Regions from separate parts of the Exiguobacterium sp. s70 genome, predicted to be linked through region 3. Evidence: predicted binding sites of a transcription regulator. Region 3 holds the regulator's gene; each other region holds the start of a gene.
The links. Region 3 encodes Rex, which represses fermentation and respiration genes when NADH is low (regulators of the CRP and FNR family bind a similar motif). Its sites were predicted from a motif close to TTGTGAAATATTTCACAA; they were not measured.
Positions count from the first base shown of each region.

Region 1: the regulator Rex is predicted to act here: its motif matches at 3,264-3,281, upstream of ric (iron-sulfur cluster repair di-iron protein).
Region 2: the regulator Rex is predicted to act here: its motif matches at 2,906-2,923, upstream of cydD (thiol reductant ABC exporter subunit CydD).

Region 1 covers NZ_JACSLV010000003.1:161,889-172,157, forward strand. The annotation lists gene KNP84_RS09275 (MFS transporter) at 1-517, opposite strand, end outside; gene KNP84_RS09280 (DUF3221 domain-containing protein) at 652-1,023, shown strand; gene modB (molybdate ABC transporter permease subunit) at 1,020-1,661, opposite strand; gene modA (molybdate ABC transporter substrate-binding protein) at 1,658-2,389, opposite strand; gene ric (iron-sulfur cluster repair di-iron protein) at 2,496-3,203, opposite strand; gene aceA (isocitrate lyase) at 3,352-4,632, opposite strand; gene KNP84_RS09305 (hypothetical protein) at 4,699-4,995, opposite strand; gene KNP84_RS09310 (malate synthase G) at 4,992-7,175, opposite strand; gene KNP84_RS09315 (MarR family winged helix-turn-helix transcriptional regulator) at 7,357-7,803, shown strand; gene KNP84_RS09320 (nitroreductase family protein) at 7,800-8,435, shown strand; gene KNP84_RS09325 (NAD(P)H-dependent oxidoreductase) at 8,472-9,134, opposite strand; gene KNP84_RS09330 (class I SAM-dependent methyltransferase) at 9,152-9,763, opposite strand; gene KNP84_RS09335 (ABC transporter permease) at 9,760-10,269, opposite strand, start outside.
Region 2 covers NZ_JACSLV010000006.1:99,696-109,964, reverse strand. The annotation lists gene cydC (thiol reductant ABC exporter subunit CydC) at 1-1,156, opposite strand, end outside; gene cydD (thiol reductant ABC exporter subunit CydD) at 1,153-2,877, opposite strand; gene KNP84_RS13155 (Crp/Fnr family transcriptional regulator) at 3,006-3,692, opposite strand; gene KNP84_RS13150 (glycoside hydrolase family 31 protein) at 3,827-6,169, opposite strand; gene arcC (carbamate kinase) at 6,350-7,312, opposite strand; gene arcD (arginine-ornithine antiporter) at 7,328-8,803, opposite strand; gene argF (ornithine carbamoyltransferase) at 8,857-9,885, opposite strand; gene arcA (arginine deiminase) at 9,902-10,269, opposite strand, start outside.
Region 3 covers NZ_JACSLV010000007.1:78,677-88,945, forward strand. The annotation lists gene KNP84_RS14100 (FAD-dependent oxidoreductase) at 1-417, opposite strand, end outside; gene KNP84_RS14105 (YesK family protein) at 610-903, opposite strand; gene KNP84_RS14110 (hypothetical protein) at 1,011-3,656, opposite strand; gene tatC (twin-arginine translocase subunit TatC) at 3,798-4,586, opposite strand; gene KNP84_RS14120 (twin-arginine translocase TatA/TatE family subunit) at 4,589-4,807, opposite strand; gene KNP84_RS14125 (redox-sensing transcriptional repressor Rex) at 4,807-5,463, opposite strand; gene KNP84_RS14130 (ABC-F family ATP-binding cassette domain-containing protein) at 5,613-7,514, shown strand; gene KNP84_RS14135 (hypothetical protein) at 7,511-7,918, shown strand; gene KNP84_RS14140 (hypothetical protein) at 7,967-8,533, opposite strand; gene tsaD (tRNA (adenosine(37)-N6)-threonylcarbamoyltransferase complex transferase subunit TsaD) at 8,548-9,570, opposite strand; gene rimI (ribosomal protein S18-alanine N-acetyltransferase) at 9,567-10,028, opposite strand; gene tsaB (tRNA (adenosine(37)-N6)-threonylcarbamoyltransferase complex dimerization subunit type 1 TsaB) at 10,021-10,269, opposite strand, start outside.

The DNA.
Region 1 (10,269 bases), on a different contig from region 3:
TGTTCAAGCCGTTATAGACAAGCTCGGCGAACAACCCATGCGCGGCCATTTTGATGGTCGGGATGTTGAAGACGATGATTTGATACGTCTCGATATCAATCAAATCAAAGCGCATCCATTGGAACGTCAAGCCGAACGTAATGGCGAACGACCCGAGGCATCCCCAGGCGATCAACATATGTTGGGTCCAGCGGTACCAGCCACGTTCCCAGATGAACTTCTGTAAGACGATGTTATTGACAGTTGTCGTGGCGACGGCTTTACTGGCCCGTTTCTTTTCTGCCTTCATTTGTTTGAGGCTCCGCTTCAATACTTGCGAAGTGGCCGGCCGTGCAAAGAATAACGTCAAACGAACGACCATCCCAATCATGCAAATGACGGCGGCGATATAGTAGCCGAACAACGCCATGTCCACGTGCTCAAATCCTGCCGACGCGATCCACGTCGAGAGCACCAAGGCGGTGAATCCTACGAACGACCACTTTGCAGCGGTCGAATAAAAATAACGATCGGACATATGTGTTCCCCCTTCTCTTTCCGAGCGACTTCATAGTTTCATCATAAAGATGACATCTCGACTTAACTGTTACTTTTTTCACAGATAAGCGATTCGAGACGTGACAGAATAATGAACGAAGGAGGCGTTCCCTTATGAAATCATCATTCAAAATCATGTTATTCCTCACCATCGCGGCCATGCTCGTCGTCTTTTCCATCGGGTTTGTCTTCGCTAACCGGGCGACGACCGAGCCAGACGTCGAAGGATATGTGATTGAAATAAATGAGTCTGACCGCACCGCACTCGTCATCAGCGGCATCACTGCAGAAGAAGCCACGCTCTCTCCTGACACTCTTTTCGCGCAAAGTGAACCGGGAGACGTAAGTTGGTTCAAGTTTCAAGTAAAGGCGACGTTCGAACAAATCGCTGTCGGGGACCACGTCCACATTTGGAAAAAGACCGGCCCAAGTATCTTAAATACTCCGAACCGGTCTTATGTGAAAAAAGTCGCTGTAATCGACTAATATTGACGTTTGCCGTAACGTTCGCTCAGCCATAGGACTAAAAACGCCAGGCCAACCAACCATCCACTCCAAATGAGCGCTTGCTTCATATCGCCGTTGATTGTCGCCATATAAATCGCAGTGGCAAGTGTCATCGTCTCGCCCGGAATGTTCCCGGCAATCATCATCGTGATCCCGAACTCGCCGATTGACCGTGCGAAACCAAGGACGAAACCGCTCGTCAACGCAGGTAGCAGCAGTGGAATCGTCACGTAAGTGAACAGTTGACGTTCTGACCCACCGAGCACGCGTCCGGCCTCATACCATTCCGCATCGAGTTGTTTGAGCCCGAGACGAATCGTTTGGTAGATGAGCGGAAACGCGGCCAAGGCGGACGCGATGACGTTCGCCTGTTTGGTGAACAAGATGGTGACGGGCAAGAACCCACCGATCCCGTTGTTCCCGAGGACCATCAAGGCGTATAACCCGATGACTGTCGGTGGCAAGATGAGCGGCAGTAAAAACACTGTCTCCAGCAACCGCTTTCCTTTAAATTGACGGTGATGCATGAAATAGGCCGCTCCGAAGGCGAGGACGAAGGCGCTCACCGTCGCCATCATCCCGACTTCGAATGTGAGTTGAAGTGGAGATTGCGTCATTTGGAAAATCCTTTCGCCAAAAAGTGAGCTTGGATCTCATTATCAAACAAACGCGCATAGATATCGCGGACGTATGGATCATGCGTTAAGCGAACTGCCGGATACGAAATCGCACCCGTCGCTTCAAATGGGACCGACTGAATCGACTCGATGTCCGTCGTGAGTTCCGTTTTATAAACGAATCCCGCATTGGCGTCACCTTGTTCGATGAGCGTCAGCACTTGTCTCACGTTTTGGGCGAACATGACTCGCGGCTCCACTTCCTCCCACACATCTTCCCCTTCGAGCGCCACTTTTGCGTAACGACCGGCCGGGACATTGATCGGATCACCGATGACGATGCGAGCACATGTATTTAAGTCGTCCCACGTCTCCGCGCACGGTTTCCCTTTCGGTGTTACGAGCCACAATTCGTTATGCAAGAACATATCCCGCTCTAGAATCGGGATTTGTAATCGGTCGACATCGTCAACGCTCGCGGCTAAAAAGATATCTGCCGGAGACCCGTGATTGATTTGTGCTCGCAAAGCGCCGCTCCCGTTCGTCACGACCCGAACATCAATCCCATCGAATTCCGCTTCAAGTTGTCGCTCGACCTCTTCCAAAGCCGGTCCTAAGCTCGCCGCTGCTAGGATGGTCACGGTGTCCTCCGAATCTGAACTCGACCAGACTTGACTTAGTAATAAGGCGACTGCCATCCCTATGATGACTCCACTCACCCGTTTCATGATTGATCACTCCTTTGCTTCTCTTTTATCGTAGCGATTGCTTCGCCTCCCATCTGTATCAAACGTCACAAAAATACACCCCTACGTCAGTAGAGGTGTGCCCTTATTAAGCGAACGTGCGCGCCCGCGGGAATAAAATGTTGTTCTCGAGATGAATATGTTCGAACGTATCCGATTCGAGCGCTTCTAACCGTTGATAGACAAGACGATACGTCCCACACGCACCTTCAGGCGGCGTATAGTCGTTCGTGATGTGCCGAAGCTCTTTCAAGATGTCACCCGCTGCTGCATGTTCTGACTCGAGCAAAGCCAAAATGTCATCAAGCTCCCGTCTCGTTTCAGCTGTCGGTGCCGTCTCATGACGAAGCAACGTCGGGAAGTCTTCCGTCTCTTCTTTGACGATATGTTGTTCAAGTTCCACTTTCAATTGATTGAACAATTGGTGAATGCGACCGAGGTGCGGATGATTTTGTCCGTGAACCCGGAACACTTTTGTCACATATGGTGTGAGCTGAGGCAATTCGTCCGTCAAAAACTGGTGATGCTTATAAATGATGTGCTCAATCAATTCCGAAGAAGAAGCGGCATCCCAATCGATGCTCTTCTCGTTCATCTCTTGCTTGCGTTGATAGAGCGCATTGACTTCTTCTAAAATATCTTCTGTCGACCGTTTCGATTTGTCAGTCGCTTCAGCGAGTGGTCGGTTGCCACCACAACAAAAATCGATTCGGTTCCGTTTGAAGATGTCTGCTGCTTGCGGGCATTGTTTGACGATTTCAGATACGTGCGTATCGCCCGTGAATGTCTGTGTCATCTGTCATAACCTCCATATTCGTTTTGACATGTTTAGCGTAGCAAGAGTTTGACGACAAAAATGTGAAATACGTCACATTTAGGTGAACGGGATTGCCTCGTTCCAAATTTGGACACAAAACAGCCCCTCATTTTGTGAGGGGCGTCGATTAATGGGAAGGCGTTTCAAACTGCTCTGCCTCTGTCGATCCGGCCAGTGCCGTCGTCGACGACTGGCCTCCAGAAATGACGAGTGACACTTCATCAAAGTACCCGGTCCCGACTTCGCGCTGGTGACGTGTCGCCGTATAGCCATGCTGCTCCGCCGAGAATTCAGCTTGCTGCAACTCGGAATAGGCAGCCATCCCGCGGGCTTTGTATCCGCGTGCGAGTTCGAACATTCCGAAGTTGAGCGAGTGGAAACCAGCGAGCGTGACGAATTGGAACTTGTACCCCATCGCACCAATTTCTTGTTGGAACGTTGCGATTTCCTCGTCTGACAGCTTCTTCTTCCAGTTGAACGAAGGTGAGCAGTTGTAAGCAAGCAGTTTGCCCGGATATTTCGCGTGAATCGCATTTGCGAATTGGCGTGCCTCATCCAAATCGGGCTCGGACGTCTCGCACCAGACGAGGTCGGCGTACGGTGCGTAGGCAAGACCACGCGCGATTGCCTGCTCGATGCCTGCCTCGGTGCGGTAAAACCCTTCCGGTGTCCGGTCACCGACGATGAACGGATGGTCGATTGGGTCGATGTCGCTCGTAATCAAATTCGCCGCGTGAGCATCCGTCCGGGCGACGATAATCGTCGACACCCCCATGACGTCTGCCGCGAGCCGAGCGGCAATCAAGTTTTTCACGGCCGTCTGTGTCGGTAGCAACACTTTCCCGCCGAGATGTCCGCACTTCTTCTCCGATGACAGTTGATCCTCAAGATGGACACCGGCTGCCCCCGCCTCAATCATCGCCTTCGTCAGTTCGAACACGTTGAGCACACCGCCGAAACCGGCCTCCATGTCAGCGACAATCGGGGCGAACCAATGCGTATCGCCTTTTCCTTCCGCCGTTTGGATTTGGTCGGCGCGTTGAAGCGCCTGATTGATTCGTTTGACGACGCTCGGCACCGAATTGGCCGGATACAGGCTTTGATCCGGATACATATGTCCCGACAAGTTCGCGTCGGCGGCAACTTGCCAACCGCTCAAATAGATGGCCTCAAGACCAGCCTTTACTTGCTGGATGGCCTGGTTCCCCGTCAACGCCCCGAGCGCGTGGACGTAGTCCCGCTCGTGGAGTAACTCCCATAACCGTTCCGCTCCTTTTGTCGCGAGCGTATGTTCAATCAACACCGATCCCCGAAGTCGCATCACGTCTTCAACTCCGTATGGACGTTCGACCCCAGTAAATCGTTCCGACTGTATCATTTCCTCAACTTGTGCGCGTTGTTCGTTCATATCCATTCCTCCTGTATTATATTAATTCATGATTTAATCATTTGTTATATAACAGTTGGTGCATGCTTAATCCAAGTATGCGCAGCACTCAAGCGCCGATTTGAAGGACGAGTGTTCCATGCCGCAGCAGCGACAGACGTTTTCTTCATCACGTTCTTCCGGTTTCCGGAACACGACGACTTCTTCAACTGGCTCTCTCATGATTTGGAGCGATCCGTCGGCCCGGTCGAGGACGAGGCGCATCAAATCGTTCCCATAGACGAACGCCGTGTTCGCGAGCGTCGCTGTCGATTCCCCTGAGATGATTCGACGGACGACCCAGCGTTCAATTAACTGTTCGCTTTCAATTTTTTTCGTTGTCATAATGATGCTCCTCCTTTTAAATTCGGTTCTAATGCAACTTGATCTAAAAATTCTCGACGGCGCCGGTGCAAAATCGGTTCCGTATATCCGTTCGGCGACTCGTCGCCTTCGAACACTAAATCTTTCGCCGCTTGATAGGCGATTGAACGCTCCACGTCAGGCGTCATCGGACGATAATGCGGGTCCGACGCGTTCTGCGCGTCGACGACACCGGCCATCCGGACGAGCGTCGCTTCCACTTGCTCTCGACTACAGACGCCATGATACAACCAGTTGGCCACGTGCTGACTCGAGATGCGGAGCGTCGCCCGGTCTTCCATTAAGCCGACATGATGAATATCGGGCACTTTCGAGCAGCCGACACCTTGTTCGACCCAACGTACGACATATCCGAGCAAGCCTTGCAAGTTATTCTCGAGCTCCTCGTTCACGTCTTCGTCCGTGTAGTCACGCGTGGCAAGTGGAATCTCAAGCAACCGACTTCGTTCCATCACATGATTGAACGAACGAGCGGCCACTTCGCGTTGGACGTCAAAGGCGTCGACTTGATGGTAATGGAGCGCATGAAGCGTGGCCGCCGTCGGTGATGGGACCCAGGCCGTCGTCGCCCCGGATCGGATATGATTGATTTTTTCGCGCATCATCTCGCCCATACGGTCCGGCATGGCCCACATTCCTTTCCCGATTTGTCCGCTTCGGTGGAATCCGGCGTCGAGTCCTACCCGGACGTTCGACCGTTCATACGCGTCGAGCCAAGCCGAGGCTTTCATCTCACCTTTTCGGCGCATCGGTCCGAGCGTGAGCGAGGAGTGAATCTCATCCCCGGTCCGGTCGAGGAAGCCTGTATTGATAAAGACGATGCGCTCTTTCACTCGTTCAATGCAGTTCTTTAGATTGAGCGACGTCCGACGCTCCTCGTCCATCACACCAACTTTAATCGTGTGACGCGGCAGCTCGAGCACATCTTCAATCGCGTCGAACAAATCGTTCGTGAAGGCGACTTCTTTCGAGCCATGCATTTTCGGTTTGACGATATAGATCGAACGTTCACGAGAATTTTGTCTAGCGTCGAGGTAACGGCTCGAGATGAGCGCTGTGAAAATCCCGTCCAGGATGCCCTCTGGCACTTCACGCCCTGCCTCATCAAGCATCAAATCCGTCGTCATCAAGTGTCCGACGTTGCGAATGAACAAGAGCGACCGTCCCGGTAGCGTGACTTCACGTCCTTCCGGTCCGATATAATGCCGGTCCGGGTTCAATTTCCGTGTGAGTCGTCTCCCGCCTTTCGTGAATGTCGCCTCGAGTGTTCCGTTCATGAGACCGAGCCAGTTCGAGTAGAGCTGGACTTTCTCTTCGGCGCACACGGCCGCGACCGAGTCCTCACAGTCGATGATGGCCGATAACGCTGATTCGAGCTCGATATCGACAAGTCCCGCTCGATCTGTTTTTCCGATTGGATGGTTCCGGTCAAACTTCAGCTCGACGTGAATCCCGTTGTGGACGAGCAGGAGCTTCTTCGGATCACTCGCCTCTCCGACGTAGCCGACGAGACAATCGTCTTGGAACGCGATGCGGTTCCCTTCGATGATGGCGTACGGCCTGCCCTCTGACACGAGATAACCGTCCGTTTCCTCATGTGAGCCTTCCCCGAGCGGAAACGTATCGTCGAGAAACTGTTTGGCGTAGGCGATGACCTTCGCCCCCCGTTCCGGATTATATCCAGCCGTCGGCTCCTCGTCCGTGTCGATGACGTCCGTTCCGTACAAGGCATCGTACAAGCTGCCCCAGCGAGCATTCGCTGCGTTCAACGCATAGCGCGCATTATCGAGCGGGACGACGAGTTGCGGACCGGCCTGGACGATTTCTGCGTCGACGTTCGTGACGTCGATCGTAAAGTCTGGAACGATTGGCTCGATGTAATTGATGTCTTGCAAAAATTGTTTGTATTGGTGCTGATCAAAGGTTGGTCCATGTTCCTTGTACCAGTTCTGTAACAGTCGTTCGTATGCTTCTCGTTCTCGCAACAATGCCTCGTTCCGTTCTGTGAAGTCGTCTAAAATTTGACCGACCCCAACCCAAAACTGTTGCCGTGAAGCCTCTTCGGGCAACACCCGCTCGGCAATCAAGTCGACCAGCGTACGATGGACACGGTATGTGCCGATTCTTACGTATTGTTCCAAACCATCACATCCTCCCGAATAATTGTTATATATCAGTTGAATATAATATAGACTATTATATAACAGTTTGACAACAGTTTTTTTGAATCTTTTTATTTGCCTTCTCTCTTCAAACCGATTAGGATGAATTGTGTGACCTATCAATGATTGATTCATCAATTAGTTTTAAGGAGGATGTCTCATGCGCGACGCCTGTTCGCTCAGCGACGAAATCCTTTACCACGTCATCACCGTACAAAAAGAACTCGCCCAACTGTTCGATACGGAAATGGACGGACTCAGTTCGACCCGCTTCGATATTTTGAGCAACTTGCATCACGTCGGACCGTTACGTCAACGTGAACTGCAACAACGGGTCGGAGTCGACCATGCCGCCATTACGCGTCACTTAAAACAACTCGAGACACAAGGCTTAATCACGCGCGAACGATGTCTTCAAGACAATCGGGTCATCTTTGTCGATTTGACGGATGACGGTCGCGAGCGGATTGCACATTGGACCGAGCAAAAGAAGTGCTTATCGGACCGACTTTTTGTAAACATGAAGGTAGAGGATCAACAACAGCTACTCGAATTGTTAAATACATTACAAACCAACATTCAACACGAAAGGAAGACCCTTATATGAACACGACTACACAAAAAGACTTTATGGAGATCGTCAAAGGACGCCGCTCGATTCGCGTATACGATGAGAACGTCAAAATCTCGAAAGAAGAGATGACACAAATCTTGGAGGAAGCGACGACGGCTCCGTCTTCACTTAACCTGCAACCATGGCGCTTCGTCGTCATCGATAGCGCGGAAGGGAAAGACACGCTCCTCCCGCTCGCAAGCTTCAACAAACGCCAAGTCGAGACGTCATCTGCCGTCATCGCCATCTTCGCCGATTATCAAATGGCCGATTACACAGAAGAGATTTTCGATACGGCCGTTGAACGTGGCCTCATGCCTCCAGACGTCCGTGACCGCCAAGTCGACATGATTACAGGCATCTTCAAAGACGCTCCGAAAGAATCGATCAAAGACAGCATCTTGCTCGACTCAGGTCTCGTCGCGATGCAACTCATGCTCGTCGCCCGTGCTCACGGCTACGACACGAACCCGATCGGTGGTTATGACAAAGCGAACATCGCGGAAGCGTTCGGCCTCGAGAAAGAGCGCTACCTTCCGGTCATGCTCCTCTCAATCGGAAAAGCCGCGGAAGACGGTTACCAATCGGTCCGCTTCCCAATCGACCGCATCACCGAGTGGAAATAAGCAAAAGCTCAAGCGCCGAGGCGCTTGAGCTTTTGCTTATCCGATGTATTTGACGACCTCATTGAAGTCACGGCGTGTCTTCGGCGCGAAGTCACGGGCCCGATGTCCGAACGCGACCATGACCGAGAGCGACCAGGCGCCTCGTTCCATGACGCCTTCTGAAATCAATAATTCGTCAATCTCCGCTTGATTGAACCCTTCAATCGGGCATGAGTCGACGCCGATTTGGGCAGCGGCCGTCATCATGTTGCCGAGCGGGATATACGTTTGGCGTTTAATCCATTCTTGGAACACACGCTCGTCGTCCAACAGTTGATAATCTTGTTCTTGGAACTCACGGACACGTTTTACCCGAAGGGCGTATTCGTCTTCCGTCCGTCCTTGGACGTCCGTGACGATATGACGGATATAGTCCGAGTCGTAGCGCATCGCTTCAGGCGTCCGCGCCAAGATCAACACGAAATGGCTTGCCGTCAACGCCTGCCCTTGCGCCCCCCAAGCATGGTCTTTAATCTTTTGGAGCAAGTCTTCGCGACGAACGACGACGAACTGCCAAGGCTCAAAACCGAACGAACTTGGTGACAGGCGGCCTGTCTCCAAGATGAATTCGAAATCTTCCTCATCGATTTTACGGTCCGCGTCGAACTCCTTCGTCGCTTGACGCCAACGATACGCGTCTAAAATCTCTTCTTTTTTCACGATGATCCACTCCCCATTCACCAAGATGACTCCATCATATCAAAACGATAAATGAGAAAGCGCTCATGAAGATTCTTCAAGGGCAATCGGACGTCCTGCACGTAGCGAAACGGCGTCTCATCGTTCAGAAAATGTAAGTACTCATCGGCTGGATAATAGAGGATGAGGTCGACCGGACGCGGCGTGCGCTCGACCGAGTCGATGATATTCGCGACGACCTGCCGGAACACGTTCACCGAGAACGGGTTGAAGAAGTAAAAGCGGTTCGCCTCAGCCGGCACCTCAAACTGTTCGGCGTAGCCGCGGACGAGCTGAACACTGCCACGCGTCCGGTGTTTCTTGGCGTAGTTCATCCAATTCTCAAGTGCCGCTTCGTGGAAGCCGCCATCCATCTCGATGCCAATGGCCCGAACTCGGAACGTATAGGCGAGATAAAATGGAAGCCGCCCCTTCCCCGAACCGAAATCGACGACCGTGTCCGTGGCCGCGAGCGGATAGGCGTCACGCAACAAGTCGAGCGCCTCATAAGGAGTCGGTTCATAGCGGTGGTATTCGGCCGAGGCCGGGAACCCTTGTTGCGGTTTTGCCGTCTCGATTTGAAGCAATCGTTCATAGTCTTGTTCAGTCATAAATCTGTCCTTTCTTGGATGGCGCGGAAAAATGGATGACGCTCCATCTCTTGTTTGAACGCCTGTCGTTCTTGCCACATCACGTAGCCGACATAGAGCGGGATGAGCAACTTGAACCAGCTCGGCACGAGGAGCATCCCTGTGACGGCAAGCGGGATGAGACGCAGCCATAAGTTCCGATGACGCGGCGTCCGTATATAGAGTAAAATGGCCGACGTGCGCCGGGCGGTCCCAAACCGATTCGGTCTCGGTCGATAGAGCGGACGTTTGCGCCGGCTCGGCTTCTCGATGGCGCCCGACGTCGATAATAATGCCCGGTCAAAGGCGGTACGCAACGCCTCACTACGTTCGAGTTCTTGGCTAAGATATGGGTGGCGTGACAGCCACCCTTCTCCGACATACATCGCAAATGCAACGAGGCCGCTGCCGAGTACGGCCGACCATAAAGGTGAGTCGATGAGGAGCGCATACATACAAACGAACGTTACACACGTCACCGTAACTCG
Region 2 (10,269 bases), on a different contig from region 3:
GCAACAGTTGCAGGAGCGTCGATTTCCCTGAGCCGCTCGGCCCGACGATGACCGTCTTCGTCCCGCTTCGTAACGTCACATCCACGTCGCTCAGGACATCGCGGTACGTATCCGGATAACGATAGGTCACGCGCTCGAACGATACGTCCGGAGCGGATTCGAGTATCATGTCCGTCCGGGCGGCCTCGGCCGCGACGATTGCTTCACTCGGCTCGACGACTTCGAGCAGTCGATCGGCCGCTTGCTTGCTGTCGGCAAAGTGACCTGGGAAGACCGCCATCGGTGTCGCGTTCTCAAACGCGGTGAGCGACATCATGATGAGCATGGCCAAAAATAGGCCGTTCAACTCGCCGTCGACGACGAGATACGCCCCGATGGCAAGAACACCCCACGAGACGAGCAGGGAGGCCGCCACGACGAGTGACGAGTTGAAGAACTGATTCGTCACATCCCGCTTCTGCGCTTCGGCGTAACGGTCACTCTGTTCGAGCAGCTCGCCGCGTGTCCGTCCAAGTTGATGATGAAGCAACAAATCGCGATATCCGTACATCATCTCTGTCATCCCACTCGACAGGTCACCCCGTAAGGCGCGAAGCTCGCGGTCGTGCTTGGCACGGATTCGGGCGAAGAACGCCGGAATCAAAAAACCGGTCACGAACACACCGAACAAAATCCAGAGGCTGACCCACATCGAGAAATACGTGACGAAAAAAATCGTACTCAAGAAGACGAGCACCAAGATAATCGGCGGATAGAATACCCGTAAAAAGTAGTTTTGCAAGCTCTCGACGTCACCGACGACGCGAGCGAGCAAATCCCCGCTCCGATACTTGGCAAAGATGCTCGGCACGAGCGGTTCGAGCTGGCGGTAAAACCGGACCCGCAACTCGCTCAAAATCGTGAATGTCGCCCGGTGCGAGGCAAGGCGCTCTTGATAACGCGCACTCGCCCGAATCACACCGAACAATTTAATCAAGACGACAGGCACCATGAGCGCATAGAGCGGCGGTACGAGACCGGCCCGTGAGACAAGATAACCGCTCGCCGCGAACAAGGCGACGGCCGCGATGCCGGCCACGTACCCAAAGAAGATTGAGAGGACGATATCTTTCTTCTCTCGCATCATCCATTTCGTGATCGTCCAAAGTGAATTCATCCTCTCACCCCTTTCTGTAGCGTGAACAAGTCAGCGTATTGCGGAACGCTGAGCAGTTCGTCATGCGTGCCTTGGGCGAGGAGCTTCCCATCGTCCATGAACCAAATCGCATCCGCCTGCTTGATTGTATGCAACCGATGCGCGACCGTGACGAGCGTCGCCTCGCGCGACAACTCCTCAATCGAGCGCCGAACGATTTGCTCCGTCACTAAATCGAGCCCTGTCGTCGGTTCATCGAACAAGATGATGCCCGGTCGTTTCAAGAAGGCGCGGGCCAAGGCGAGCCGTTGCCGTTCGCCTCCGGACAACCCATAACCGCCTTCACCGAGTTCAGTATGAATGCCGTTCGGCAATTGCGCGATGACATCGTTCAATCCGGCTGCATCCGCGGCTTCAAGGATGTTTATCTCGTCGGCCGTTTCCCCGAGGGTGATATTATCGGCGACGGTACCGGCGAACAAATACGGATTTTGTGAGATATAGCCAATCGTGTCATACCATGACGAATCGGTGTATGTCTCGAGCGGTTCTCCATCGACGAGGACACGTCCACTGTCCGGTTTCACGAGCCCGGACAACACGTTCAAGACGGTCGTCTTGCCGGACCCGCTCGCCCCGACGAGCGCCACATGGGCGCCGGCAGGAATCACACCGCTCAAAGGCTGCAGCGTAAAGCGTCCACCTTCATAGGCGAACGAGACGGCGTCGAGCTCGAGGTCGGGTGTCCGGCTCGTCAACGTCCGGTCGCCCCAGGTCAAGCGTTCATCCGGTGCATCGAGCGCCTCGAAAATACGGTCGGCCGCCCCCATGCTGCCGCGTCCGGTGTGGAACGCACCGCCGAGGTCTTTGATGGCCAAATAGTATTCCGGGGCCAAGACGAGAATCAAAAAGCCGGAGAAGAACGTCAAGTTCTCCCAGACGACCATTTGGAGCGCGACTTCGAGTGCGACGACGCCCGTGCTGAGCATCGAGATGAACTCGAGCATGAGACCCGACAGGAACGCCGTCTTCAAGACGACCATCGTCGCGTCGCGGAAGTCGAGACTGCTCTTTTCAATCGCTTGCGCCTCACGCTCGGTCCGACCGTATAGTTTGAGCGTCGTCAATCCTTGCAACACGTCCAAGAACTTGCCGGAGAACTGATTCATTTTCTCCATCTGCTGTTCTGACTTCTTCTGGGTCGCAATCCCGATGATGATGAAGAAAATCGGGATGAACGGAGCCGTCACCATCATGATGACGCCTGAAATCCAATGTTGGCTGAAGACGACGACGAGAATGAGTAGCGGAATAATCGACGTTTGAATGACTTGCGGCCAATATTGGCTGAAGTAGGCATCGACTTCGTCGACCGCGTCCATGAACACGCTCACCTTTTTACCGGATTGACCGGATAGTGACGTCTCAATCGGATTCGACGTATAGCGGTCGAGCAGTTGCAATCGGAGTGTTCGTTTCGCCTTTTCTGACAGGCTCGCTCCAATCCTCCCCGACATATAGCCGAAACCAGCTCGTGTGACGAGCGCGAGGATGAGCCAACCGAGCGTCGGAACGACGCTTTCAAACGATGCATTTTTTAAAAAGACTTGATCGACAATGTCGACAATCAAATAGGCTTGAGCTAAAATCGACAACCCGATCATCACTGCCGCGATGATGAGTCCGACGATATGGCGTTTTTCTGCTAAAGCGAGAGCTTGCAGTCGTTTCACTGCGTTCATCCTTTCTATCAATCAGGAGACTTTTTCTTTGTGAGGATTCTCACTAATTATACCTGATGCACCCTTGCAAGGCGAACGCTTCGCTTCCTCAGACATGCAAAAAACGCCACGTCCCACACGCGGCGCCATCACAGCGACTGTTCAAAATATTCAGGATGACCGATCATCAATTCCCGCGCATCAAATTGAAGCACGTCTTCTTTTCGCAACCGCGATAAGATGTTCGACACGGTCTCTCGTGACGTACCCGACAAGCGCGAAATCTCAATTGTCGTGAACGGGCAGCGGACACGGACGCCCGTCGCTTCCGGCTCCCCGAGGTCTTCAATCAAGTAATGAATCGTGTTGAGCACCCGGTCAGTCGCACTCGGTGTGATGATGTCCTGGACACGGCGCTCGTGCAAATCAAGAATCCGGTTCATCTGTCCGACGATGTGGAGCAACATCGATGCGTTCCGCGAGACAAGCTGTTCGAAACGGTCGGTCGGCATATAGATGACCTCGATATCGGTCAACGCCTCGGCTGAATGTTGATAGTACGGTTCCGTCAACAAGCCACGATACGGGAACAATTGCTTCGGTTTCAAGTAGTCCGTATATTGATGTGTCGCCGTCTCGTTGCAACGCTCGAGCTTCACATAACCGCTAATCAAGAAATAGACCCGTTCCCGGGGATCCCCCTCTATGAACAAGAGTTGACCTTTCCGATACGTGCGGCAATAGACATGCGGCAACAGCGCCTCGAGCTCTCGTGTGGCACATTTGGCGAACACATCAAGCTGTCTCAAATCGTCCACCGTCCATTTTGGTTTCATGTCGCATCCTCCAATCCATCTTGCCTCTCTTTTAAGTATAAAACGACTCTTTTGTGAAAACGCTTACAAAATCCAACGATTTTCTGACAAAAAAAAGAAGGGCATGAACCGCCCTCTTCGTCACAATAAAGTATTCAGTCGAGCATCAATTCCATAATCGCGTCTTGCAGGTCGCGATCGAGTTCGAGCGCATGTAAATCGAACAGCCATGCTTCGAGTCGCGTCTTCGCGGCCGCTGACCGGTATAACCGGTCTTTTAAATCGTATGAGATTTCCGCACGGTCCAAGAAGCGATACAACCGATCGAGACGATGGTCGTTCGCCGTCACATCGACCGGGAGTTCCACGGTCAGCTCGTCTCTGATCGGTCCGAGCTCGAGGCGCAGCGTCTGTGTCTCCCGTTTGTATTCACCAGACCCGGTCACCCCTCGAAGCAGCAACGTGACATGGCGGTCCACCGGTAACACAGACCGGTCACCTGTCACTTGGATATGAAGGCTCCGTTCATCCCAATCAAGCGTGAACGTCGTCTCGGCGTAGGCTCCCGTCTCATAGCCACGGTCCTTCCCATTGTCTTCATAGAGCGTGAACGTGTTCGAGGCGCCTGGGAAGATGAGCACTTCCAAATCGGCTGGGTTGTCGGTATCGTTTCGACCCGAATGGTGTGGTGCCATCGGGATAATCGCCCCGGCTTTGGCGAACACCGCCTGATCTTCGAGCTCACGGAACATGCGAACCGATTTGTCCCCGCTGTAGCGATGACCGGTAAAGAAGTCGAACCAGTCACCTTTCGGTAGCCAGACGTTCGTCGCCGCCACATGGAGCTGTCGATTCATCGGTTCAACGATTGGGGAGACGATGAGTTCACTGCCGAAGTAATACTCATTCGGTACCTCATACGCCACGTCTTCATCCGGATGCTCATAATACATCGGTAAGACGAGCGGCAAGGCGCCGACATGATTTCGCCAGTTCATCGTATAGATATATGGAATCAATTGATGGCGCAGACGCAGGAACGTCTTCATCGACCGTTCCGCCTCGAGACCGAAGCGCCACGGCTCCTTGCCGTTGAACGTACTAAAAGTCGAGTGCAACCGCATGATCGGGCTGAATACACCGAATGCGACCCAGCGCGCGGCGAGTTCATCATCTTTCGACCCACGATAATGGCCGCCGATGTCATGACTCCACCAGCCATAGCCGATATTGGCCGCCGTCGCTGTAAAGTATGGTTGGAAGGCCAGGGACGCCCACGAAATCAACGTGTCGCCCGAAAAACCGATCGGATACCGATGGCTGCCCGGCCCGGCGTAACGGGAGAAGATGAGCGGACGGTTGCCGTCACGGGCGATGTCGGCCGCATGGTAATGATTCAACATCCAGAGCGGGTCGAGCCCTTCCATTTTTGAGGTGGATCCTTGTTGCCAGTCAATCCACCAAAAATCGACGCCGTCGACTTCATGTGGATGGTGCATCTGCTCGAAATAGGCTTGAATGAAGCGTTTATCAGAGAAGTCGAACGGAATGCGGTCACCATGCGACGGGTCGATGCCCATCGCCTCGGCCATCGCCGCATATTGATCTTCAAATGCACGTACACCGTCCGCCGGGTGCAAGTTCAACGTGACGAGCAACCCTTCTTGCTTGAGCCACGTCAAGAAGCCTTTTGGGTCCGGAAACAGGTTTTTATTCCATGAATAGCCCGTCCAGCCGCTCCCATATTCCTCAGGGATATCGGTGATGTGCCAGTCGGTGTCGATGACACTGACCGAGAACGGGATGTCTTCTGTCTTAAACCGACGCATGAGTTCTTTATATTCGGTCTCGTCGTAGCGCCAATAGCGGCTCCACCAGTTGCCGAGCGCTTTTCGTGGCAACAGCGGCGTCGGGCCTGTCAGTTGATAGAAGTCACGCAGGGCCTGCTTATATTCATGTCCATATCCGAAGTAGTACAAGTCATGGATGTGTTTCCGTCTCGGTTCCACAAAACGGTCCTCGGTCATGATGAACGAATCGGAATCATCGATGACGGCATACCCTTGTTTTGAGGCGATGCCCTCACCGAGTTCCGTCGCCCCGTCGACATGGTCGAGCGTGCGCGCCGTCCCTTTCAACGTCCGTTCCGGTCCGTTAAACGTATAGCGGCTATAGTACGTACTGAAGTTCCCTTTCACATCGACGTAGAGCGTGTTCGGCGCGAACGGCCCTTTCGTGTAATAGAGGTGGACGTGCTCTGTGATGATTTGCAGTTCTGTCTCATCCTCGATCACGCGAAACTCCGGGACTGCGAACGCCCGGTTAAAGACGACTTGGGTCGGCCGGTCTTCGAACACCCCATCTTCCGCGTATTCCATCCGAATCAGTTGGCTCGTCAGCACCGTGAAGCGATAGCAGCTCCCTTGGACGATTGCTCGATTATCTGACTGTGGTTTCATTTGTTGCGTATAGACGTTCTCCTCTTCAAATAGACGCATAAGCTCGAGCGTTGCCGCTCTTCGTCACTCCCCTTCTAAATTGTGCAAACGTTTACACTCAAAATGATAGCAATGTCTAAATCGACATACAACATTCCTTCCCTATGTCGGACCATAAAAAACGACGAGCTACCAATTCAGAAAAAAAAGCCACAGACGCTGTTGTCTGTGGCGTTGAGTTTATTGTTGGAGCGTCGCGGCGAGTCGGACGCGCGTCCCGACCTCGCCTCGGACCGCCGCAAGGGCTTGTTCGAGCGACGTGATGACGGCGACCCGGTCGTGGCCTGACTCGGCGAACTGAAGGGCGGCCCGAACTTTCGGCAACATACTGCCCGGTGCGAACTGGCCTTCGGCGATATACGTCTCGAGCTGTTCTTTCGTCGTCTCCTCGAGCGCCCGAGCCGACGGGGTCCCGAAATCGACGAACACGTGCTCGACGGCCGTCAAAATGAGGAGCATGTCGGCGTCGACGAGATCGGCGAGTTTCGCAGCGGCGAAATCTTTATCGATGACCGCCTCGACACCGACATAACCATCTGGTGTATCGATGACGGGAATCCCGCCACCGCCAGAGGCGACGACGATATGCTCATGGGCGACAAGGTCACGGATGACCGCGTGCTCGAGAATCGCCACTGGAAACGGGCTCGGGACGACGCGGCGATAGCCGCGACCGGCGTCTTCTTTGAACACATAACCGGTCGCCCGTTCCATCTGCTGCGCTTCCGCCTCGTCGTAGAAGGGACCAATCGGCTTCGTCGGGTGACTGAAGGCACTATCGTTCGGGTCGACGACCGACCGCGTGACGATTGGCGCGACCGAACGTTCCAAACCGCGCGATCTCAGAGCTTTCGTGAGGGCATTCTCGAACCAATAGCCAATCATCCCTTGTGTCATCGCCCCGCAAACGTCGAGTGGCAAGGCCGGCGTCGCCGGACTGTCTGATGCGGCCTGTTGCAACATCAAATTCCCGACTTGCGGCCCGTTCCCGTGGGTGATGATGACCTCAATCCCTTCGGCGACAAGCGCGGCCAGAGATTCAGCCGTCGCCTCGACGGCTCGAATTTGAGCCTCGGCCGTCGCATCTTTTCCTTGTTGAATCGCATTTCCACCTAGTGCGATGACTACTCGTTTATTCCGCATATTGGTTTCCCCCGATCAAAAGACTGAGATATTTCCTGAGACGATGCGCACGACGGCCAAGATGGCGAGCGCGGTCAAGACACCGGCCACAATCCATTCCGTCTTCGTCAACGTCTTGATGCCGTTCTCACGCTGTGCCTTGATATAGAGCAACGTACCTGGTGCGTACAGTAAGGTCGTCAAGAGCAGATAGTCGATTCCAGCCGCATAGATGAGCCAAATCCCGTAAATCGAGGCGACGGCTCCGATGATGAGATCGCGGGTCCGGCGTTCACCGGCGTTGTAGCCGATGCCGTTCTTCGCGACTTTGACTTGATAGAAAGCCGAGAAGACGTATGGAATCAAGATGGCGCTCGAAGCGAGCGAGAAGGCGAAATTATACGCCGCATCCGAGAACAGGAACGTGAAGAGGAACAATTGAATCAATCCGTTCGTGAGCCAGAGCGCGTTGGCCGGCGCGCTGTTTTTATTCTCTTTCGTGAACCATTTCGGGAACACGCCGTCTTTCCCGGCCACGAATGGAATCTCGGCGGCAAGTAACGTCCAACCGAGCCACGCCCCGAGGACAGAGATGACGAGACCGCCGTTGATTAGCATCGCGCCCCACGGTCCGACCGCCGACTCGAGCAAGTACGCCATCGCCGGTTGTGAAGCGTTCGCCACGTTCTCTGGATTCATGAGACCGAGCGACATGATCGAGATGAGCAGATAGATGACGAGTGTCCCGAGCAACCCGATGACCGTCGCTTTCCCGACGTCCGAGCGCTTGCGGGCCCGTCCGGATAAGACGACCGCCCCTTCGACACCGATGAACACCCATAGTGTGACGAGCATCGTCGAGACGACCTGGTCTCTCACACTACCCCATGAGAAACCACCCTGGCCCCAGAAATCGAACGTGAAATTATCGAGATTGAAGAAGAATAAGGTGATGGTGATAAAAGCAAAAATCGGTACGAGTTTCGCAATCGTCGTGATGATGTTGATCATGGATGCTTCATGAATGCCTCGTAAAATGAGCGAATGAACGAGCCACAGCATAATCGAGGCGCCGATGATGGAGGCGATGTTTTGACCGCCTTCGAAGATTGGGAAGAAATAACCGACCGAACTGAACAAGAGCGTCGCATAGGCGACGTTACCAAGCCATGCGGAGAGCCAGTAGCCCCACGCCGAGTTGAACCCCATGAACTGACCGAAGCCGGCCCGGGCGTAACTGTACACCCCGCCGTCGAGGTCTGGACGACGCATCGTCAAATTTTGAAAACTGAGACCGAGTGCGATAATCCCGATTCCGGTGATGACCCACCCAATCAAAATCGCCCCCGCGTTCGCACCTTGGGCCAAATCGGCCGCTAAGTTGAAGGCTCCCCCGCCAATCATCGAACCGACGACGAGTGCCGTCAACGCCCCGAGCCCTAATCGTCGATCCTTTTTCTCCGGTTGTACGCCAGCCGTTCCACTTGAGTCATGCGCTATTTTCGTAGACATTGAACTCATCCCTTTCGTTTAGTACGAACCGGAGGGGAAACCCCTCCCGTCCGTCAGCGTTCAAGCCATTCGTTCGTGTCGGTGAGCGTCGCCGCCATCACAGCTTTAATCGTGTGCATCCGATTCTCCGCCTGATCAAAGACGAAGGAATGACGACTCCGGAACACCTCGTCCGTGACTTCCATCTCGGTCAGACCGTATTCGGCATGGATGGCTCGGCCAACCTCGGTCTCCAAGTCGTGGAAGGCTGGCAGACAGTGAAGGAACATGACGTCTGGATTATTCGTCTTCGTGAGCATGTCCATGTTCACTTGGTAAGGATGGAGCAACTTGATCCGCTCGGCGAATTCTGCCTCTTCGCCCATCGACACCCACACATCGGTGTAAATCACGTCGGCGTCGGCGACCGCTTCATCGATACTCTCGGTCAACGTAATTTTCGCTCCCGTCTCAGCAGCGACCGAGCGGGCAAAATCGACGACCTCATCTGACGGCCAGAGCGATTTCGGCGCGCAGATGCGCATGTCCATCCCGACTTTGGCCCCACCAATCAAGAGCGTGTTGCCCATATTGTTGCGTCCATCGCCGACATAGACGAAGCGAATGCCAGACAACTCGCCTTTCTGTTCTTTGACGGTCAAGAAGTCGGCCAAGATTTGAGTCGGATGATATAAGTCCGTCAACCCGTTCCATACCGGGACACCGGCATCTTTGGCCAAACCTTCGACCGTCTCATGGGCGAACCCACGGAACTGGATGCCGTCGAACATACGTCCGAGCACGATGGCCGTGTCTCGCACCGATTCTTTTTTACCGAACTGGATATCCGATTTCCCGAGGTATTCCGGATGCATGCCGAGATCGATGGCCGCCACAGTAAACGCACAACGCGTCCGTGTCGATGGTTTTTCAAACAAGAGCGCCACGTTCTTCCCTTCACAGATGCGATGCGGGACGCCTTGTTGCTTTTGACGCTTGAAGGCGGCCGATAAATCGATCAAATAGTTCAACTCGTCTCCTGAAAAATCGTTCAATGATAGAAAATGACGGCCTTTCAAATCAAAGTTGTACGTTGTGGACATGCTCGTTTCCTCCTCGTTAAATGTTTTCGCGGATAATCGGACAGCTCATACAGCGTGGACCCCCACGACCACGCGACAGTTCACTCGACATGATTTCGATGACTTCGACGCCCTCGGAACGGAGCAACTCGTTCGAGACGTAGTTGCGGTCGTACGTGACGACGACGCCTGGGGCTATGGCGAGCGTGTTCGACCCATCGTTCCATTGCTCGCGGGCAGCGGCAATCGGGTCCCCGCCCCCACATGGGATTAAGACGATCTCATCGAGACCGAGTGCGGCTTTCAACACGTTCAACAGATCCGTGTGCTGCGTGATGTGAAGTTCGCCTTCGGCGTTCAACGTCAGTTCAAAGATATTCATTTTGCCTCCTGGACCTTGGATGA
Region 3 (10,269 bases):
GCGTTGGGCGTGGCCATAGTTTTTGCAGAGCTCAATCCCAGTCATCTCGATGCCAGGAAGTGTCGGGACGATCGGCCATGAACCAGTCGTGACGATCAAACGGTCGAACGTGTCATAGACGTCTTCTCCCGTGTCGAGGTTTTTCGCATGGACCGTCTTCGCTTCCGTATCGATGTTCAACACGTCGTGCTTCATGCGCATCGTCGCGCCGAGTTCTTCGAGTTCGGTCGGTGATGCATAGAAGAGCTCTTCCGCACGTTTGACGACACCACCGACGTGGAGGGCGATCCCACACGAGAGGAAGCTGACGTTATCGTTGCGCTCATATACCGTGATGTCGAGATTGTCGTGCTTGGCGAGTAATCCTTTGACGGCTGCTGTTCCTGCGTGTGTACATCCGATGACTGCGATTTTCATATGGTTGTCTCTCCTTTGAGGTGTGGGCAAGTTAGTGTTTGTGATAAATATCACATTTACTTTCTGAACTTAGTGTACTATTTCACAAGAAGGTTTGACAATCCCTTTGCTCACTTTTTCACGTAATTATGTCTAAAGTTTGAACGGCTGATGTGACAACAAAAAAAACGCTCCGCAACCGGAACGGTTCATTCATGAATGGGTCGTGCGTCTTGCTTTAAACCAGTGGTAAGTGACGACGCTGATATAGGTGAGGAGGCCGATCACGTACAGACTGAAGCCAATCAAAATCCAGCCCAGCGCGTCCCAACCACGGACGAAGACGAGTCCGATGATACACGATACGTACCCCACGACGAGCAATGTCAACGAGAAGGCGAGTCTCCGCTTGAATCGCGACTTCAGAAAGTTCAGCACGGCAATCAACAAAATTGTCGTCAACACGCCGATGATGATGAGTTCATCCCCGTAGTACTCCCAAGCCATCGCTTCTCCCCCTGACCTATTGTTTGATTGGCTCCATCGTATCACGTCCTCCCTCTGTTCCCCATCTCTAAAAAAAGCCATCCGCATCATCGCGAATGGCTTCTCAGTTAACGAACATAAATCGTCTTCGTCACGCTTCGGCCTTTTGGCGTCACGAGACGGAGTGTCAATTTCGTTCCTTTCTTTTGTGGGGTGAAGCTGAGCGTTGTCGACGTGGCCGTCACCGTCTTCTTCGCGATGACCGTCGACCCCCGCGTGAGCGTCAAGGTGCCGTACGCGACGTTCGATGTCGCCTTCAGTGTCTTCGATGCGCTCGATGGAATCGTCGTCACGAGCGTCGGAGTCGGTCCAGTCGTCACTTTCGCCGTCTGTACATGGCGGAACGTGCCACTTTGACTCGTCAACGAGAGCGTCGCATTGACTGGTTGCCGCGTGAAGCGGAGCGTCACACGTCCGGTGCTGCTCGCCTTTGCAGTAGCCAATACTTTCGAACCGTTCTTCAACGTGACCGTGCTGTTCGGGATCATGTAGCCGACCCAGAGCGACTTCTCATCGTTAATCGAGAGCGTCGACAACGATGTCTTTGGCAACTCGAGCGAGACGTCACGCGATTTCGACCCGACCGATGCTTTGACACGAACGCGATCCCCCGGCTTGGCCGGAATGGTGTAACGTGTCGTCGAGAGGCGTTTGGCCGAGACGAGTTTATCATTTACATAGAAGCGCACTGTCGCCGTGCTCGTCTTTTTGATTGAGAGCGTCGCTTGTGTCTTTGTCATCAACGTATCCGTCACACTGAGCGTCGGTGTGAACGCACGAACTGTTTTCGTGAGTTCGTACGTCGCATCACCACTCGAACGAGTGACGAGAATGACTTCCCCTTCTTTTAATGGCGTCTCGAACGTGTACGGCATCGTGCGGGTTGTCGCCACATGCGTACCGTTTCGATAGATGCGATAAGCCTGATCAGTACTCGATGTGACGTTGATAGACTTGTCATACATCAATGGCGTCCGAGTCCACGTAAAGACAGGCGGTTCCACTCTCGTCTCTACTGTCGTGAGCCGGAACGCTGAAGCAGGTGCTTCTTTTAACTTGAAGTAGACTTTTGTTCCGATGTCTACTGGCATCGTATCGAACTCTTTAATCGAAATGAGCCCTTCCTCATCTGCCTGCTCATTCGAAATTTCGTAGTATTTCCCACTTCGAATCAATACATCCACGGCCGCGTGTGGCGTTGTTTTTAACGTGACGCCTGAAGTGACCGTGTTCGTCAAAACTGAAATGTCGTTCGACGAGGTATCGTCACTTTCTTTGACCGTCTGAAGTTCAATTGGATCCGCGTAAACGCCTGACCCACTACCGATTTTCACAGTCACACGCGATCCAGGTGTGAACCAACGCGCCGGTTGCCACGTATAGCGTCCAGACTCATCCGAACGAACCGTCGCCGATTGATAGTTCAACAACGAATCCGATGAGTTGGCTTGATACAAGTTTTTCGTCACACTGATGAACACCGGAGTGTCCGGTGTTGTCTGCCCGCTAATCGGGCCTAAAACGCCCTTTGGCGGGTCGAGTGTGAGTGGCACGTAGTTCGATGCCCATAAGTCTAGACGCCGCTCTAAGTCGTTCCATTTAAAAATCGTGTTATACGATTCATTCGTCTGTAGCGTCAGGTTCCCTTGCTCCCAAAGGAAAGGCGCTTCTTGACGATCTAAACTGACAGCCAAGGCATCTCCGGGAACCGGCAACACTGTCCCGTCAACGAGTGTAACCGTTCCGTTCACATCATAGGGACGACCTACTTCATAACGAGTCGTCGTTTTCGGCACATTGACATTCAGTTGCCACGGTGCCTTCCAAAATGACTCGGGCGTGTAGCCTGCTGATCGATTCTCAGAAAAAACGTACCATGAACCACGTCTTTCGACGAAGACATCATCAATCGGTGCCTCTCGCCACTCATTTGTGGCGACGTTATAACTAACATAGAACGTCGTATACGTCTTCCGAATCGTGAAATAGTAGACGCCGTCTTCCCATGTGAGGTCTCTTACGCTTGGGGCTTCTTTCTCGATCCATCGTTTCGTTACGAAATCAAAGATGAAAAGTGTATCCGATTCCCCTGCTTTTGCCACAATCCACTGATCTGATCCCTTGATTAAGGATGCACCTCTCACCTGACCCGTATAAGATCCGAGTGTTTCAAGCGCCTCACCCGACGGCGTCCGCTTCGTCACTTGACCGTCCACGAATGCAAGAACATTCCCATCATCAAGCAGTCCGTATGCTTCATACATACTTCCCATCTGAATCGACCCGAGAATTTTGCCCGAAAGCGATGTCGTGACATACTTCTTGTCATCAGTCCACAATACCGTTTCTGCTGCCAAATTAATATCTACGACCGCATGAAGTCCGCTCCCTGCCTCAATTGGAAAGACCGTCTTTGAACCGGTTTGAGGATTCCAGACCATCCATTCTTGCCAGCCCTCCAAAATGAATCGACCGTCTCCGATCGCGTGAATATTATGAAGAACGGACACGCGAATCGGTAATGTATACACTTCACCGGTCTGAATGTGAACAAGCGTCTCAGGATCCCCTGAACGCCACACATACCCACTATCTCCTACGACTTCCCCTGTCGGAATAGTTACCGGCTTAGTATAGTCCTCTGCTCGGACTTCGACACCTGGTGCCACCATCATAATGAGCACAACAAGCATGCTCCACAACCACTTTTTCATCTGTCTCCTCATTTCTGTTTATGAATGCATAACTTTCAAAAATAATCCATTTTTGATTTTATATTCCTAATTTTAAATCGATTTTTCAAAAATGAATAGTCCTAAAATCATAAAAAAACACCACGTCGCATGACATGGTGTTTACTTCTCATTCATTTGTTTCATCAAATCCATCTGTTCTTTCACCATCGCCTCTTTCTCACGTCGGAGCACGCCCCGGTACGTGATGCGTGAAATCGACAAGCTGATTTCATACAAGAAGAAGAGCGGCAGCGACACCATGAGGTGCGACGTCAAATCCGGCGGCGTGATGAAGGCCGCGATGACGAACAAGGCGAAGTACGCATATTTCCGAATCGATGACAGGAAGTACGGTGTCACGACACCGATGCGCGTCAAGAACATCGTCACGACCGGCAACTGGAATAACAGTCCGAATGGAATGGTCAGTTGCAGCAAGAACGTGAAGTAGTTCGACGCCCCGATGATTTGCGTCAGACCGAGGTCTTGCCCGAGGTCCGTCGAGATATCGAGGACGAGCGGGAACAACCAATAGTAGGCGAATGCGAGACCGATCAGGAACAAGATGAAGATGATCGGGATATACGCGAGCGTCGCTTTCCGCTCGTTCGGGTGCAGACCAGGTGCGACGAACGCCCACAGTTGATACAGTAGAAACGGACCGGACGCGACGAGCCCGATGACGAGCGCCAAGTTCAAGTAAATCATGAGCGGGTCCGCGACCCCAAAGGCGTTCAGCTCGAGCCCTCGTTCGACGAGGTCCGCCTGCAGATAGGCGAGCACATATTTGACACTCGGCAAAGCGATGAGAAAGAAAGCAAAGACGACAAATGCCGACAGCATCAGTCGTCTCCGCAGCTCTGTCAAGTGATCGGACAGTGCCCGTTCTTGATCAGGTTGATGATTCATGATTACTGCTCTTTCTTCTCAAGTTCTTTCTTATCTTTCTCGTCATGTTCGTTCATCATGCCGTTCGTGGCATTTTTGAACTCTCGGAGCGTTTGACCAGCGGCGCGTCCGAATTCAGGCAATTTCTTCGGCCCGAAGATGATGAGCGCGACGATGGCGATAATGAAGATACTTGCTCCCCCAGGAATACCGACGACGAGCAACGATGATAGTAATTCCATTATTGATGGACCCCCTCAGCAGATGGATAGTGTTGCATAAAGTAAATGAGCGACTGGAGTTCGATCGACAAGTCGATGTGATGGACGCGGACCGTGTCCGGCACAGTAAGTCTGGCCGGTGTGAAGTTCAAGATGCCTTTAATACCGAAGCGGACCAAGTCGTCCGCGACCGGTTGCGCATAGGCAGACGGCACCGTGAGAATGGCGACGTCAATCTTGTTTTGTTTCATGATCTGTTCCATCTCATCGACGTGATGAATCGGGACACCGGACATCGTCGTGCCGACTTTTGTCTCGTCTGCGTCGAACCCGACGACGATATGTGTGTTATTGTTTTTAAGGAAGTTATAGTTGACGAAAGCTGTCCCAAGATGACCAACCCCGACTAAGGCGACGTTCGTAATCTCGTCCTGATTCAGTGTCTTACGGAAAAAGTCTAACAGATACTGTACGTTATAGCCATATCCCTTTTTCCCGAGCGCACCGAAGTACGAAAAATCGCGACGGATCGTGGCCGAATCGACCTTGACCGCCTCGCTCAGTTCAGCAGAAGAGACACGCTGTTTTCCTGATGAATGTAGGCTTTGGATAAACCGATAGTATAGTGGCAACCGTTTGGCTGTCGCTTGCGGAATCTTTGGTTCGTTTTGACTCAACGGAAAGAGCCTCCTTTTTACGACGCGTTTCAAACGAATCTAATTTCATACACCTTGATTGTAAACGAATTCACATGACCACTCAATGAATATACCTGAAATGGGGAAGAAATAAAGTATACTAAATAGAGAGAAAGGGGTTTTTTCACTTGATCCTACTGCAAGTCAATAACTTATCGAAATCATTCGGCGTCGAGCCGATTTTAGAGAACGTCAAACTAGAAATTCAAGAAGGCGAACGTGTCGCCCTTGTCGGCCGTAACGGTGCCGGCAAGTCGACATTGCTTAAAGTCATCGCCGGGGAATACAACTATGACTCGGGCGACATCATGAAGCCTAAAGATGTCACCATCGGCTATCTCGCCCAAGACTCAGGGTTAGAGTCGAACGAGACGATGTGGAACGAAATGTTGACTGTCTTCACCGATTTAATTGAACAAGAAAAGACGCTGCGCCGCATGGAGCAAGACATGGGTTCTGAGCGCATCTTGAACGACCCGGCCGCCTATGAGCGCCTCTTGTCGTCTTACGATGAAGAACAGCATACGTTCAAAGACCGTGGCGGCTATCAATATGAGGCGACGATCCGCTCTGTCCTTCACGGGATGCGGTTCTATCCGGACGACTTCGAACGCCGCATCGATACGCTCTCCGGCGGACAGCGGACACGTCTTGCTCTCGCGAAGATGCTGCTCCAAAGTCCAGACCTGCTCATCTTGGATGAGCCGACGAACCACTTGGACATCGAGACACTCGGCTGGCTCGAGAAGTATTTGAGCGGCTATAAAGGCGCCGTCCTCATCGTCTCCCACGACCGCTACTTCCTCGACCGCGTCGTATCGGTCGTCTATGAGCTGTCCCGCCACCGCAGCCGTCGCTTCGTCGGCAACTACACGAAGTACCTTGAACAGAAGGCTGCCATTTACGAGCAAGAGAAGAAGCAGTTCGAGTCGCAACAAGAAGAGATCGCCAAGATGCAGGACTTCATCCAGCGTAACATCGCCCGGGCGACGACGACGAAGCGGGCCCAGAGCGTCCGCAAACGTCTCGAGAAAGTCGACCGGATGGAAGCGCCGGACGGTGATGAGCGCAGTGCCGTCCTCTCGTTCTCAATCAAACGTCAAAGCGGGAACGACGTATTGAGTGCGAGCGATCTTGCCATCGGCTATGAAGAACCGATCGCCCAACAGCTCCGCTTCCAATTGCAGCGCGGCGAATCGGTCGCCCTCGTCGGCCCGAACGGAGTCGGCAAATCGACGCTCCTGAAAGTGTTGACGAAACAACAGCCGCCCCTTACCGGTGACATCCGCTACGGCACCGGCGTCGAAATCGGCTACTACGACCAGGAACAACAAAACTTGTCGGACGCCAACCGTGTCATCGACGAGATTTGGAACGACTGGCCGCTCATGCGCGAACAAGAAGTCCGGAGCCTGCTTGGACAGTTCCTGTTCAGCGGTGACGACGTCATGAAACGTGTCCATGAATTGTCGGGTGGGGAACGGGCCCGCTTGACGCTCGCGAAACTAAAGCTCGAGCAACCGAACTTGCTCATCTTGGATGAGCCGACGAACCACTTGGACCTCGATTCGAAGATGATTCTCGAGAACGCCCTCGTCGACTATCCGGGCACAATTCTGTTCGTGTCGCACGACCGCTACTTCATCGACCGGCTCGCGACGCGCGTCTTAGAGATCACGCCGAACGGCATCGACGAGTATCTCGGCGATTATTCATATTACGTCGAGAAGAAAGAAGAACTCGAAGACCTGGCCCGACTCGCCCGCGAAGAGACGAAACAAGTCATCGTCAAGAAACAGCGCGCCGACAAGGAACAACAACGCGAGGAACGCCGGATGAAACAACGGATCGAGGAAATCGAGCTCACGATCGAACAACACGAGGCGCGTCTCGAGGAAATCGAGCAGCTGTTGTGTGAACCGGACGTCTTCAACGACTTCGCCCGGGCACAGGAACTGTCGACCGAGTCCGACGCGACGAAAGAATCGATCACGGCACTGTACGCAGAATGGGAGGAGCTCCATTCATGATGCGATTCCGTGCGATGCGAATCGAATGGATGCACGCCTTCCTGACCGGTCTCGCCTATATCGTGCCGACGGGGACGGAATTCGTATCCGAACTGATTCGCGGGGAGCCGACGGTCGTCCCGTCGTTCCTGTTTTATTTCTTGCCGGTCGTCATCGGCTTCATCATCCAGACGTGGAGCGGGATTGTGATCAGCTTGTTGAGCGGCCTGCTCATGAGCACGCTGTTCATCCGCCTCGTCGTCTGGCCGGTCGATGTGACCGTGCACAGCTTTTACACCCCAGGCTCGGTGTGGGGACACTTCTATCAGTCGACGCTCCTCATGTGGGTGCTCGCCCTGCTCGTCTTCATCGTGAGTTGGGTGAATATGTGGTACAAACAGAACAAACATCATCCGGACGTATAAAAAAGGGAAGCCGATCTCCATCATGGAGATCGGCTTCCCTTTTAATAGTTAGAAGTAACGTAGCGGTTGGAACCCGCGTGTATGGAAGTCGAGTTTGAGACCGTCTTCCGTGATAAAGAACACGTACTCGTTCGTATCGACGTCACGGACAAAGACTTTATAGAACGTGAGCGTCTCCTCACGGTTCGTCACATACTTCGCCTTATGCGTCGAGATGACTTGCGCGAACAGTTGCTCTTCGTCAAACTCGTTGACGATATCCTCGAACTTCGCCGCTTCTTCTTCGGTCGCTTCTCGTCCCGGCGCAATCTCGTAATATGCGTCGCTCGCTTTCGGCTGAACGCCGAGGTTGCGGTCGACGACGATGACGCTCTCGATATTTTGATCGTCTAGGCTCTTATAGCCGTACAACGTCTCGACGAGCGTGTTCTCACCCGTGACCCGGCCGATGCCTTCGAGCGATTCCGCTCCTGTGAGTGAACGGACGCGTGTCGCTTCCGGTACGATTTCTTCTTGATAGGCGATATTATAGGCGCGGATAATCTCCCGTACTTGCAAAAACGTCGCGACGACGAGCAGTACGACCAGACCTCCAATAATGATGCGTTTCGTCATGTCTCTATTTCCCCCTAGACTGTCATGCTCTCTTCTAAGGATAACCCAGGAACCGCATTCATCGCCAGTGTATCGCGCTTTCCGCGCACAAACGCGTGATGTGCCGCCACCCCGATCATACCAGCATTATCTCCGCATAGATCAAGTGGTGGGATGACGAGGCGGATGCCTTCGCGGTCCGTAGCTTCTTGAAGCGCAGTACGGAGTCCACGGTTGGCCGCGACGCCACCTGCGACGAGCAATTGTTTGGCTCCTTTTTCTTTTACGGCACGAATCGCTTTTTCGACGAGCACTTCGACGACGCTCGCTTGGAAGCTGGCCGCCAAGTTTTCAGGGATGACCGTCTCCCCACGCTGTTCGGCATTGTGGACGGCGTTGATGACTGACGACTTGAGCCCGCTGAAGCTGAAGTCAAAACTTCCTGCCTCGAGGCGAACCCGTGGGAACTTATACGTGTCTTCCCCGTTAGCCGCGAGACGGTCGATGGCCGGGCCGCCCGGGTAAGGCAGGCTGAGCGTTCGTGCGACTTTGTCGTACGCTTCTCCAGCCGCATCGTCACGCGTCTCACCGATGACTTCGAACACACCGTGCTCGGGCATATAGACGAGCTCCGTGTGTCCGCCTGAAACGACGAGACAGACGAGTGGGAACTCCATCTCCTCGACGAGTTCGTTCGCGTAAATATGTCCGGCGATATGGTGGACGCCGATGAGCGGTTTACTATGGGCGAACGCGAGCGCTTTGGCCGCACTGATGCCGACGAGCAGCGCCCCGACGAGACCAGGTCCTTGTGTGACCGCGACGGCGTCGACGTCTTGCATCGTCACGCCGGCTTCACTGAGGGCGTCATCGATGACGTACGTGATTCGTTCGACGTGGTGGCGCGAGGCGACCTCGGGCACGACCCCACCGAACCGTTTATGACTTTCAATCTGCGACGAGACGACGTTCGATAAGAGCGTCTTGCCGTCACGCACGAGCGCGACCGACGTCTCATCACAGCTCGACTCAATCGCGAGAATGAGCGATGTGTTCATTCTGATTCACTTCCTAACTTCGCCCAGTAGATATAGGCGTCTTCATTATTGTCTTGATAGTACCGTTTCCGGCGACCGGCGTTTTCAAAACCGAACTGTTCATACAGCTTTTGGGCACCGATATTCGAGACGCGCACTTCGAGCGTGAGCGCCGCGAGTGACTTCGAGCGGGCGAATTCAACGAGTTGCGTCAACAGCAGATTGCCGATGCCTTGCCCGCGATATTCTGGTAAGACGGCAATGTTCGTGATGTGCCCCTCGTCTACAATTTGCCAAACCCCGACGAAGCCGACCACGCGTCGTTCATGCACAGCGACGAAATAGATCGCTTGGTCATTGCGGAGCATCTCGTTCATGAACGCTTCTTTCGTCCATGGGATGGCGAACGACGCTTCTTCGACTTTGGTCACTTCCTCGACATCGAGCCAGTTCATGCGCCGGATTTTAATGTCAGCCATTGTTTTGTCCCTCGAGCCATTTCGCTTCCGCTTCAGCAAGACGGAGATATTCGGGCTCAAACGCATGAACATCGTTCGTGACGTCACCTAACGCGACGAGATCGCTTGCCCGGCCATAGCTATGCGCGGCCGGTGCTTCGGTATAGTCGTAAGACGCGAGTACGTCACGGAACGGTTCGACATCACCGACAACGACAAACGGTCCTGTGATGTTGGCTTCAAGCCAAGCTGCGACCGAGGC